Regions from separate parts of the Shewanella sp. 0m-8 genome, predicted to be linked through region 1. Evidence: predicted binding sites of a transcription regulator. Region 1 holds the regulator's gene; each other region holds the start of a gene.
What was found. Region 1 encodes sigma-54, which starts transcription at its own class of promoters, with help from an activator protein. Its sites were predicted from a motif close to GTTGGCACGNNNNTNGNNT; they were not measured.
Positions count from the first base shown of each region.

Region 2: a site for sigma-54 is predicted at 1,759-1,777, ahead of ACVBIO_RS09260 (DUF3192 domain-containing protein). Genes of this name have one in related genera too.
Region 3: a site for sigma-54 is predicted at 1,795-1,813, ahead of ACVBIO_RS03075 (FlgO family outer membrane protein). Genes of this name have one in related genera too.
Region 4: a site for sigma-54 is predicted at 1,689-1,707, ahead of flhA (flagellar biosynthesis protein FlhA). Genes of this name have one in related genera too.

Region 1 is NZ_JBRIMB010000028.1:44,177-47,329, reverse strand. Features, by position in the region: gene lptA (lipopolysaccharide transport periplasmic protein LptA) at 1-423, shown strand, start outside; gene lptB (LPS export ABC transporter ATP-binding protein) at 420-1,151, shown strand; gene ACVBIO_RS13780 (RNA polymerase factor sigma-54) at 1,287-2,750, shown strand; gene hpf (ribosome hibernation promoting factor) at 2,780-3,067, shown strand; gene ptsN (PTS IIA-like nitrogen regulatory protein PtsN) at 3,070-3,153, shown strand, end outside.
Region 2 is NZ_JBRIMB010000014.1:4,939-8,091, forward strand. Features, by position in the region: gene ACVBIO_RS09245 (Mpo1-like protein) at 1-303, opposite strand; gene ACVBIO_RS09250 (GNAT family N-acetyltransferase) at 296-934, opposite strand; gene ACVBIO_RS09255 (DUF2789 domain-containing protein) at 1,113-1,343, shown strand; gene ACVBIO_RS09260 (DUF3192 domain-containing protein) at 1,356-1,739, opposite strand; gene ACVBIO_RS09265 (hypothetical protein) at 1,876-2,253, shown strand; gene ACVBIO_RS09270 (Zn-ribbon-containing protein) at 2,253-3,026, shown strand; gene syd (SecY-interacting protein) at 3,131-3,153, opposite strand, start outside.
Region 3 is NZ_JBRIMB010000004.1:50,077-53,229, reverse strand. Features, by position in the region: tRNA gene ACVBIO_RS03085 (tRNA-Arg) at 43-118, opposite strand; gene ACVBIO_RS03080 (flagellar assembly protein FlgT) at 307-1,476, opposite strand; gene ACVBIO_RS03075 (FlgO family outer membrane protein) at 1,852-2,481, shown strand; gene ACVBIO_RS03070 (LPP20 family lipoprotein) at 2,482-2,928, shown strand.
Region 4 is NZ_JBRIMB010000004.1:9,177-12,329, forward strand. Features, by position in the region: gene flhA (flagellar biosynthesis protein FlhA) at 1-1,651, opposite strand, end outside; gene flhB (flagellar biosynthesis protein FlhB) at 1,803-2,936, opposite strand; gene fliR (flagellar biosynthetic protein FliR) at 3,002-3,153, opposite strand, start outside.

The DNA of each region.
Region 1 (3,153 bases):
GATATCAAGAATAATCAGGTTATCTTTTTTGGGCCTGTCGAAGTCACTCAGGGCACAATCAAGATGAATGCCGATAAGCTACGGGTTTTCTCAAAAGAAGATAAGAGCGGTAAAACGCTTGTGGCGACTGGTAACCCAGCCACTTACACCCAAACAATGGATGATGGACGCCCGGCAACGGCTAGCGCAAAAGAGATCCGCTACGAACTTGCTACGCGCACACTCACCTTAGTCGGCGAAGCCACCCTAGCGCAAGACGGTAGCCAGGTCACAGGTAACCGCATTAAATACAACATCAGTTTGCAACAGCTTATTGCAGAAAGTACTGGCAAGGGCGATGACAGAGTTATCACCATTATTCAGCCTGAAACCTATCAGGAAGAGAAACCAGAATCGCCAGCGAAAAAGCAGGAACAGCAATGAACCAAATCACCTTAAAAGCGGTCAATCTTGCTAAGAGCTATAAAAATCGTGCCGTCGTACAAGATGTTAGCTTAACCGTAAAGACAGGTCAGATTGTTGGTTTGCTTGGCCCAAACGGTGCAGGTAAAACAACGACATTCTACATGGTGGTTGGCCTAGTACAGAGTGATAAGGGTAAGATCTTTATTGATGATGACGATCTTACGCTCGATCCTATGCATTTACGCGCCCGTAAAGGTATCGGTTACCTACCTCAGGAAGCCAGTATTTTTAGAAAGCTGTCAGTACGTGACAACATCATGGCCGTCTTACAGACTCGTCATGACATCAATAACGAGCAACGTGAAGAACAACTTGAGCATCTACTCGAAGAGTTTCATATCACTCACATTCGTGACAGCCAAGGTATGGCATTGTCTGGAGGCGAACGCCGCCGGGTAGAAATTGCTCGGGCACTCGCAGCTAATCCAAAGTTTATCTTGTTAGATGAGCCGTTCGCGGGTGTTGACCCCATTTCAGTTATCGATATTAAAAAAATTATTGAACAACTTAAGAGTCGCGGTCTGGGCGTACTGATCACCGATCATAATGTTCGCGAAACTTTGGACGTTTGTGAGCGTGCTTACATAGTAAGCCACGGAAATCTGATTGCTGAAGGTACACCTGCCGAAATCTTGGACAACCAACAGGTTCGAGCGGTGTACTTAGGTGAACAATTCAGGCTATAGTTAATTCACAGTATGGAAGCTGAAAAACTCAATATGGAATTATTTCCAAAAAAATCAACGTGTTGAGTTTTTGAGCAACCTTCGCCAGTTCAACGAGCTTTAACGTTTAACTACAGTGTAGGGAATAGCGGTAAAATGAAAGCGTCACTCCAGCTCAAAATGGGTCAACAGCTCACTATGACTCCCCAGTTACAACAGGCCATTCGCCTGTTACAACTGTCTTCTTTAGAGCTGCAACAAGAGATCCAACAAGCATTAGATTCTAATCCGTTACTGGAGCTAGATGAAGAGCAGTCAGATGGCGATATGATCAACGATGAAGATCACTCTGTAAATGACTCTAATAGTGAACTCACCCAAGATAGCGCAAGCGTTGACACCTCCGAAGCCCTCACCCAAGATTCCATGCCCGATGACCTGCCTATGGATACCACTTGGGATGAAGTCTACACCGTTTCCTCTAATGCTAGCTCAGGCGTAAGTCGTGAAGATGACATGCCATTCCAAGGCGAGACTAGCGAAGGCTTATATGAGCATCTTGAGTGGCAAAAGAACCTCACCCCATTTTCAGATAACGATCTTGCTATCGCCACCGCGATTATTGATGCGATCGATGAACGAGGTTATTTAACCCAGAGCTGTGACGAAATTCTCGAAGCGATGGGCGATCCTGAAACTGAACTCGATGAAGTCGAAGCCGTTTTAAAACGAATTCAACATTTTGATCCTATCGGTGTTGCCGCCCGCAACTTAAGTGAATGCCTACTTATCCAGCTAGCACAATATGCCGCAGATACACCGCACATTGAAAATGCAAGATTACTGATTAAAGACTATTTAGACCTTATTGCGGGGCGTGATTTTAGGCAGTTAATGCGTAAAACCAAACTCAAAGAGGATGATTTACGTGAGGCGATCACACTGATCCAAACTCTTAACCCAAGACCTGGGCTTGCCATTGCACGCAGTAAAGATGAATACGTCATTCCCGACGTGTCTGTCAGCAAGAAAAAAGGTCGCTGGGTGGTAGAGCTAAATCCTGACTATATGCCTAAGATTAATGTTAATCAGCATTACGCATCAATGGCGCGTAGCACAACGAATCAGGCCGACGGTCAATTTATCCGTGGCCACCTGCAAGAAGCTAAGTGGTTTATAAAGAGCCTGGAAAGCCGCAACGACACCTTATTGAAAGTGACAAACTGTATCGTCAAATTCCAGCAAGGCTTTTTTGAGTTCGGTGAAGAAGCCATGAAACCTATGGTACTCAATGACATTGCCGAAGCTGTTGAAATGCATGAATCTACCATTTCACGTGTTACCACACAGAAGTACATGCACACCCCAAGGGGCATTTTTGAACTAAAATATTTCTTCTCAAGCCATGTGGGTACCGACGATGGCGGAGAATGCTCATCGACAGCAATTAGGGCATTTATTAAGAAATTAGTCGCAGCTGAAAACCAGAGGAAACCGTTAAGCGATAGCAAAATGGCCCAGCTTCTGGCTGAACAAGGGATTAAAGTTGCTAGACGTACGATTGCAAAATATCGAGAAGCGATGCTGATCCCGCCCTCAAACCAACGTAAGAGTTTATAACTCAAAATTAGGCACATGGAGGATCGATAATGCAAATCAACCTGACAGGACATCACATCGAAATCACCGATTCACTACGCGGTTATGTAGAAGAGAAATTTACAAAGCTTGAACGACATTTCGATCAGATCAATAATGTGCACGTTATTTTGAATGTACAAAAAATGCAGCAGATTGCCGAAGCTAAAATTCACCTTAAAAAAGGGGAAGTATTTGCTATTTCGGAACATGCAGATATGTATGCTGCAATAGACTCCCTGATCGATAAACTAGATCGTCAGGTTATTAAACACAAAGAGAAGCTGACTAAACACTAACGATGGAACTAAGTACCATCCTGCAGCCGGAGTGCACTACCTGCGCCACTCCGGGCAGTAAGAAAAAAGTACTGGAGTTAATCAGT
Region 2 (3,153 bases), on a different contig from region 1:
TTACTGATTTTTATGAGTTAACGCCCTAAATAGCATTACCCAATCAGCTAAAAAACTGTATAAGGGATACTCAAATGTTGCGGGACGATTTTTTTCAAAAATAAAATGGCCTATCCAAGCAAAGCCATAGCCAATTACAGGTAACAGCCATAACATCCACCATTGACCACTCAATAAGGCATAAATCATCGTTAAGATAACTAGGCTACTACCTACATAATGCAAAGCTCGACAGGTTTGATGCTGATGTTGAGACAAGTAAAAAGGATAAAACTCCCAAAAAGACTCAAAGCGCTTACTCATTGTTCAGCCCTCGATAAAACAGTAGTTCTCCGCTTACTTTTCCAATCGCTGACTGCTCTAGACTTTCAAAGCCATGTGCAGCAAACAAACCAATATGAGATGCCGTGCTGGCAAAAACACCCACGCCATCAAGATGCGGCTGTTCATCACACCAACTTTGAACAGCTTTTACCAGTAAGCTGCCATAGCCTTTGCCTTGCTCGTTATTTGCTATCGCAATAAATTGCAAAATGCCACATTGATTACTCGGCAAATTATCGATTATTTGATTTTCTTTATGAATAAGTGCCTGAGTCGATTGCCAGCCCGTACTTAACAGCATTTTTAAACGCCAATGCCAATAACGCGCCTCACCTAACGGTATTTGCTGAGTCATGATACAAGCAACACCTACCAATCTTTCTCCAGCAAACATACCAATTAGTGCCTGTTCTTGCTGCCAGATCTCATTAAGTTCTTCTCGAATCGCACCTCGAAGTTTTTGTTCGTACTGCGCTTTATCGCCATTAAATAAAGCTTCTAAAAAGAAAGGGTCATCATGATAGGCGTTATATAGAATAGAGGCTGCAATGCGTAAATCTTCAGCGGTTAAGTAAACTGCGCGGCATTCTTCCATGGTTTGATTTTCCATTGTTATTTTCCTTGTTCTCCATCACACAACTCCAATGTAGCAAGCCCTTAGAAAAGTGCAATTAATAATCAATTCCAAAGCGCAATGTCAAAAAATGAGTGACGGTTTTGCCGATAAATCGCTTTATCGTCCATACTGAGATAAAGCGAGAAATCATTAACGCAAGGTAAAATATGTTATGGATACCACCCCACAAGATCTCACCCAGCTCTTTTTACAAATGGGTTTAGAAAGTCATGAAGAAGCCATTGAAAAGTTCATTGCTGAACATGGATTAGCAGCTGACGTACGGCTACATGAAGCGCCGTTTTGGACAGCTTCACAGAAACATTTTTTAGTTGAATCGTTTAATGAAGATGCCCAGTGGACTGAAATAATCGACCAGCTGGACACCCTTTTAAGAAAATAAGCCTATTGCGATCTAAATTTTGCTGTAGGCCATTTCTCCCCAGCCTACTACCGCATTATTACTGATCACCACAGGTGTACATTCATCCTTTGTAGTCTTGCCATCACCATGGGTGCGTTGAGTTCGATAAAAAAGCACGTATACCTCTTTATCTTGCTGAATGTATGCTTCATTAAAATCAGCCGTTCCCATTAGCGTCGTTACTTGGTTCTTAGACATACCAAGAGAGATTTTTGACAAATTGTCGCGGTTTTTATCCTGAACCTTTTCCCATGAACCATTCTCTGATCCGCCATCACCAACGTTGACCACGCAGCCAGTTAGCCCTAAGCTTGCAATCCCAAAAAACACTAAACCTAATAAATTATTTTTCACTTTAACTTCCTGTATTAACATTGTTTTAATTTTATTTAAAAAGCAATTAACATGCCAAACACTAAGTTACTGTTTTAACAATACTTTATTAATTTCATCGTTTTAGCTTCGCTAATAGATTAACGAAAATGCTAACGAGTAAGGAATTTGACGAACCATGAGTCCAATAGAACAAGTACTAGCTGCCGCCAAAAGGCTCGATGATGAAGGCAAAGCCGCAACACTGGCACTCATAAAGACTAAACTCGGCAATAGCATAGCAATGCCTATATTGATCCAAGGGTTGCAACAGTTTAAATCCATGAGTACTGAAGACAAAAAAGCCTTGTCGGCGCTGATATCCACTGCAAAGGTAAGCGATGACAACGCCGCATTAAGTCACTCAGAGCAAGCAAATAAAATCACTCAACTTGAGCAAGATTTTAGCCTGTTAAAAGGTGAGTTCAGTGTTCTAAAACAGCAGTATAGCGAACTAAAGCAGCAACTTAGTGAAGTTAAAACACACCAAAATACCAGTGAAGGAAACAATATCTAATGCATGTGATTGAGTTACGATTTGAATGCTTTGATAACACTACAATCACAGCCGCAGAAAAAGCGATTAATGGCTTACTTGAAGCGTATCGCGCTAATGGGCAAATTTTAGGCCGTGAATTTGCCGTCGCCTTTAACGATGGCGAATTTAAAGTCAGGCTGCTAACGCCAGAGAAAAGTAGCTTATCTAAGCGCTTCAACAGCCCATGGGTTGAAACAGCACTCAGTGAACTGACCGAAGCCAAGCTATTAGCCCCACGAGAGAAGTATATCGGCCAGGACATTAATTCTGAGGTCTCAAGTCAAGAGACTCCTAGCTGGCAGCTGTTATATACCAGTTATGTGCATATGTGCTCACCGCTTCGAAACGGCGATACCCTGCAGCCTATCCCGTTATATCAAATCCCAGCGACAGCCAATGGCGACCATAAACGCCTGATCCGTTGGCAAACTGAATGGCAAGCCTGTGATGAGCTGCAAATGGCTGCTGCAACCAAGGCTGAGTTTGCAGCGCTTGAAGAGTTAACTAGCCACCAAAGTGACCTCTTTAGACGTGGCTGGGATCTACGGGGCAGAGTTGAATACCTAACCCAAATTCCAACTTATTATTACTTGTACCGCGTTGGCGGTGAAAGCCTTGCCGTTGAAAAGCAGCGCCCCTGCCCTAAGTGTGGTAGCAAAGACTGGTTACTCGATGAGCCATTATTAGATATGTTTCATTTTCGCTGCGAGACCTGCCGCATCGTGTCTAATATCTCTTGGGATCACTTATAAAGCTCGATAGCTTTCCTAAAAAAATAGCTTTGCTATAAATTTCCCCATAAAAAAATGGCTCAATTAATATTGAGCCATTTTTCTTTATACAATGAATAAATCGATTACTTGCCGCGTAGATTGCGCC
Region 3 (3,153 bases), on a different contig from region 1:
GACGGTAGTGCTTATTGAATTGCATATACAAAGGAGTGTATATGGTCTCCCCACAGGGACTCGAACCCCGATCGATCGCTTAGGAGGCGACTGCTCTATCCTGTTGAGCTATAGGGAGACGATGCTGATTATACTGGTTTTACACTAGATGAAAAGAGCTGATGAAAAGTCTTTAAATTTAGTTGCTTAATAAATGTTCTGCGGCTGAGCATTTTGCAGGCTAATCCCATTTATTTAGTGATTAACCTGCAATTTACGCCAGTAATGTTAGCCAGTCATTTTAGTGCAGGCTTAAGCCTGCTCCAGTTATAGCTTTATCGCCAAGTCATTAATTTGAATATTGAGCGATGCGGCGATGCCATCTAATACCGCTGTAGCACTTTCTTCTGTCACTTGATCTATGGTGATGGTCGCTTTACTTTTTCCTGCCACCGCGCGCATGTTATCGAGTCTATCGGGCATATTTTGCTGCAATACTAGTTGAAGCGTGTCACCGACTCGAATGCCGTGGCGTCTGCCTAGGTTGAGGATAATCCTATCGGCCTGTTTAGATACCACCTGACCGAGTAGTGGGCGGCAATTTAAGCTGTTATCTAAATCATTGCTAACTTGAGCCAAAATTTGATCAATTACCTGGCCGTAGTCAGAACTCCAGAAACTGGTGCTATTAGAGTTAACCGTTTGCTGGCGCTTAAACTCCCATTCTGCCGCTTGGCTGTATTGTTGACTCCAGACTTTCTCGCCGCTAATACCATGAAAGAGCGATACTCGAATTTGAAAATTACGCATGGGGTCGTTGTCCCACAGCCCAAGGGTACTGGTGAAATCTTCAGTTGATATATCGATGATCTCTGGCAGCAGAATATATTGGCTGTCTGTTATCTCACTCAACCAGCTAGGTAAGCGATAGCCACGCACATCAATTAAAGCTTGGTCTATGTCTAAACGCTCATTGGCATGGGTCAGTGGAAAGCTACTGTTAGAGTGTTGCTCTAGCGTGAAGGCTAAACGCTCTGACAGGTTTTGCTCGAACAGACCAATATTGCCGACTCTAAGCTGGGTTCTGTCTTTGATTAATGCCTGGGGGATTAAAATGGCCGCTTTAAGCTGGCTACTTTGGCAAGTGTCGTTGAGCGGTTCAATGATATCGATACGAACATTGACGGTGATTTCATTGTTTTCAATACGCTCACTGATAAGTTCAACATTTTGGCTTTGCGCCTGATGTGCCATGGCAAAAGTGTCATTGATTAATTGGCCGTTACTGACGGTTTGTTGGCTACTAAAGCGTGCACCGGACTGTAACGTGGCATAACTTACGGCTTGGTGAATGGCGTTTTCTCTTGCTTGAGTGACGTTGTTATCGGTAATTTTTGCTTGGCCACTGGCAGTGATCCACTTGGCTTGTGCTGGCAGCGTGACAACGGATGACATTAAGCACACGAGTGCTGTGATTGAATATAGCGCTGGTTTCATCTTACCTGTCCAGTTTTCGAGAAATTGATGGCATGGTTATTGTGCATAGTTACTCTGCATATTTGTTTGACATAGCTTTTTGCATAGCTTTGTGCCGGATAACTGACAAACCTGCCTTTTAGCAATGAGTTAAGCAATTAACGTGCCTGTATCGGCAGATTTGTGGCTATCCTTTAGCAGGAGTACTCGATGATTTTTTATTAACAGCTGTGTAGAAGAGGACACTGAGCTAGATCTGAGAAGTTTAGGGCCAAAATAGATAAAGTTTTGGGCTGCTTTGCCGATATGAATTTAATAGCATTTATGCGTACGGATAAGGTCGGAACGATTACTGCAACTCGTTGTAGTGATTAACGTCTGATAGGAAGTTTAAACATGTATAAGCCCATTATTTTTCTATCTTTACTGCTGACTATCGGCTGTGCAAGCACCGAGGGCGATAATCCCGCTGAGCAGCAGATGGCTAACGGTTATGGTTTGCCGCATACCGCTGCGATAAATCATTTGTCTCAACAGATGGCCAATGAACTGGTTCGGCAAAACGACAGCTTGCGCCCAAATCAGCCATTGCTGGTGGCAACCCCGGTATTGGTATCAGATATGACATCGACCAATGCGCTTGCTTTGCAATATCAACAAGGTTTGATTGCGGCGTTACATGATCATCAGTTCAATTTAGTTGATATTAATGTCAGTGATGCCCTTAAGGTCACTGCTGATGGTGAGTTTATTATGAGTCGTGATTGGCAGCAATTGTCCTCAGACTTACCGGTTGAGAATGTGGTGGTTTCGACGATGAGTTTATCGACCCAAGGGGTGGCAATTAATAGCCGAATCGTCAATGTGACTAATAACCGTGTGGTATCGGCGGCGCAAGGTTTTGTTAATGCCGCTGCGATGCCTGGTTATATTCGCGTTTCAGAAAAGGTAGTGTCAGAAAATGGGTTACTTTATCGCAATAACCAAGGCGGGCTGCAATCGGTGAAAATAGTAGGGGATAAATAGATGAAAGCCGTTCTTTTATGTGCCGCGTTAACCCTTTGTGCATGCTCGGCACAAGACCGCTATGTGCAGTATGAAACAGAGGCGCCACGCTCTTTTCCCAAGTTGAGCGCAACCGGTTATGCACCGCTGGACACTCAACCTGCAGCTGAACATTCTCAGCGTGTATTAATGGCAATGCAAGCCTCGAAAATTGCGGCGTATCGTGAACTTGCAGAGCAGGTTTATGGTCAACAATTGAGTGCAAGTAGCCAGATGAGTGACTGGATGTTATCTAGTGATGAAATTCAAGCGTCTGTATCGGGCGTTATTCGTGGTGCTAAAATAGTAAAAAGTTATCCTGCTGGTGAGCATTATGTGACGGAACTAGAGTTAGATTTTGAGCAAGTATGGGCACTATATCAGCAGCAACACCGCTCGCAACGAGTGAAAGAAATTACGTATTTTTAAGGGGCAGGGCGTTCGCAGGCTCACTTCGAGGACGCTTCGCTTCTAGGTCCTAGGAAAAGCGCAAGAAAAGTCAAAAGCTTGAATTGGTTTTATTTATGCAATTGCTTTGATCTTTATGCTTTGCTAGAACCTAGAACCTAGAACCTAGAACCTAGAACCTAGAATCTAGAATCTTCTTTTTTCGTAGGTCGGCATTAATGCCGTCGTTTTTCTTTTCCTTAAGCG
Region 4 (3,153 bases), on a different contig from region 1:
CATTGAGCAAGTTCTGCATCACTTTAACGACGCTGCCCAGTGGCATCACATCTGGAATAAAGCCATCAACCAACTTAGGCGAATGCTTACCAAGCATTTCAAGTAGTTGCTGAACTTCTTCATAGCCAAGCAGTTTGGCGGCGTTATTCGATAATAGTTGGCTGATGTGAGTGGCCACTACCGTTGAGGCGTCGACTACCGTGTAACCTAAGGTTTGTGCGTGCTCACGCATTTCGGGAGCGATCCACACCGCATCCAGACCAAAAGCGGGGTCTTTCGTTTCGATACCATCTAGCTTGCCATATACTTGCCCAGGATTAATCGCTAGCTCACAGTCATGACGAATTTCAGCTTCACCCGATGCCACGCCCATTAATGAGATCCGGTAAGCATTGGGGGATAAATCGAGGTTATCGCGAATGTGAACGGCTGGCACCAGGAAGCCTAGCTCTTGTGAGAGCTTCTTACGCACGCCTTTAATGCGTCCAAGCAGCTCGCCGCCCTGACCTTTATCCACTAATGGAATTAAGCGGTAACCCACTTCTAGGCCAATGGTGTCAACATGCTGTACATCATCCCAACTCAGCTCTTTTGGCTGCGAGTCGCGAGGCTCAACAGGACCTGTTTTTGCCAGCTCCAGTGCGCGCTCTCGGTCTGTTTGTTGTTTTTTCTTAATGAAGTAAGCGCCCGCGCCAGCTGCCGCTGCACATGATAAGAACACCAAATGTGGCATACCTGGCACAATGCCCATCACGAACATCACGCCTGAAGCGATGGCTAGCGCCTTGGGACTGTCAAACATCTGCCCCATAACCATTTCGCCCATATCACCGGATTCATTTTGACGCGTTACCATCAAAGCCGCGGCAATAGATAAGAGTAGACCGGGGATCTGCGCCACTAGGCCATCACCAATCGTTAATAGGGTATAAATTTCAACTGCCGCAGAGAAAGATAAATCATGCTGAGCGATACCAATAATAAAACCGCCCACAATGTTAATCACAAGAATTAATATACCGGCGACCGCATCACCTTTTACAAATTTTGACGCACCGTCCATGGCACCGTAAAAGTCGGCTTCACGGGTCACTTCAGCGCGGCGAGAACGCGCTTCTTCTTGCGTTAATAAGCCAGCGTTTAAGTCGGCATCAATCGCCATCTGCTTACCTGGCATGGCGTCTAGGGTAAAGCGAGCACTTACCTCAGATATTCGCCCCGCGCCTTTTGTCACAACGGCAAAGTTGATAATAATAAGGATTAAAAACACGACTAGACCAACGGCATAGTTGCCACCAATCACCACAGAGCCAAAGGCCTCAATCACCTTACCTGCCGCGTCACCACCATTATGGCCTTCAAGCAGGACCACACGCGTTGAGGCAACGTTCAGTGCAAGCCTGAGTAGGGTTGCCACCAGCAAAACGGTAGGGAATGCAGCAAAATCTAGCGGTCTGTCGCTGTAAATGGCAACGAGGAGTACCACGAGTGCCAGTGCGATATTGAAGGTAAAAAGGATATCGAGCAGGAACGCGGGCATAGGTAAAATGATCATAGCCAGAGCGGCTAAAACCAATAACGGCGTACCAATACCTTTTAAATGCGCAGGCTTTATCTGTTTTAATTGGCCTAGACTTGCTTTAAGTTCCATTCACCCTGAGTCCGATCTTTGACGTCTAACGCCAATACAGCAAATACTGTACCAATTATTTTTATAAGAATTGTCGCGACTATAACCTGAAAGCGACTAGCAAAGAATATCTGACGTTGCGAGTGGTTGATTTTTGGGCATAAAAAGGACTTTAATGTTTTAATTCATCTGGGATCGGCTGTTTAATTGGAACAGGATTAGGACGCCTGCCCTTGCCCTTTTGGTATTGTCGTAATTGGAATACATAAGCAAGCACCTGAGCCACTGCAGTGAATAACCCTTCAGGGATCTCTTGGTCAATTTTAGTAGTATGAAAAATAGCACGTGCCAGTGGCGGAGCTGAGACTATTGCCACGTCGTGCTCTCTAGCAATTTCTCTGATTTTAAACGCCACTTCATCCACGCCTTTTGCCACCACAAAGGGGGCCGTAGAACGTGTCGCATCGTATTTAACCGCCACGGCGTAATGCTCAGGGTTAACAACAATAACGTCGGCATTGGGCACTTCCCCCATCATCCGCCTTTGAGACATCTCGTGTTGTAACTGACGAATGCGTCCTTTCACCTCTGGCTTTCCTTCGGTGTCCTTGTATTCGTCTTTCACTTCTTGCTTGGTCATCTTTAACTGTTTGGCATGATTCCAAATCTGAAATGGCACATCAATAATGACGATCAGGAAAGTGGATGCGCAAAGTAAAATAAATATCCATACCACTATGTCCAGAGCATGGTAAATATTGCCTGGCAAGTGATCTTGCGACAGCATCAAAATATCATCTAAATAGAGGGTCAATAATAGATAGGCAGTAATGGCGACCACAGAGAACTTAGCAATACCTTTAGTAAGTTCAACCAAGGCTTGCACGCCAAACATCCGCTTAAACCCAGCCATAGGGCTCATTTTGCTGGCCTTGGGCATAAAAGCTTTAACCGAAAATGACATGCCACCAAGGGCGACATTACCTGCAAATGCGATTAAGGCTAAAAACGCAATAAAACCCATCAACGGGACTGCAAGTTCAGTGCCTACCATCCCCCAAACATTCATCATCTGATTGGTATCAAAAATCTCGTCACGACTCTGCGTAAATAACTTCGTCATGATGTTATGCATCGCCTGTGCGATATCGGGGCCAGTCATTAACAAGCCTACCGAAGCCGCGATCAGTACGGCAGAAGTTCCTAGATCTTTTGAGCGTGCAACCTGCCCTTTGTCTTTGGCCTGTTGCAACTTTCTGGAGGTGGCTTCCTCTGTTTTTTCTTGGCTACTATCGTTTTCAGCCATTTATAGCCGCCCTCCACCTTGTAACGTGAACACTATTGCTGATAGCCATTCGCCATAAAGCATGATTACAGCCCACCATCGGCGCGGCATTGCAGCTCAAGTACATTACAAAGTAGTAGCTGAACTTCACGCCACACTTCATCAAAATGCGTCATGATGGGTGACAAAGTTAACCAAAGAATAAACAAGCCTGCAATCATGGTGACAGGAAAGCCGA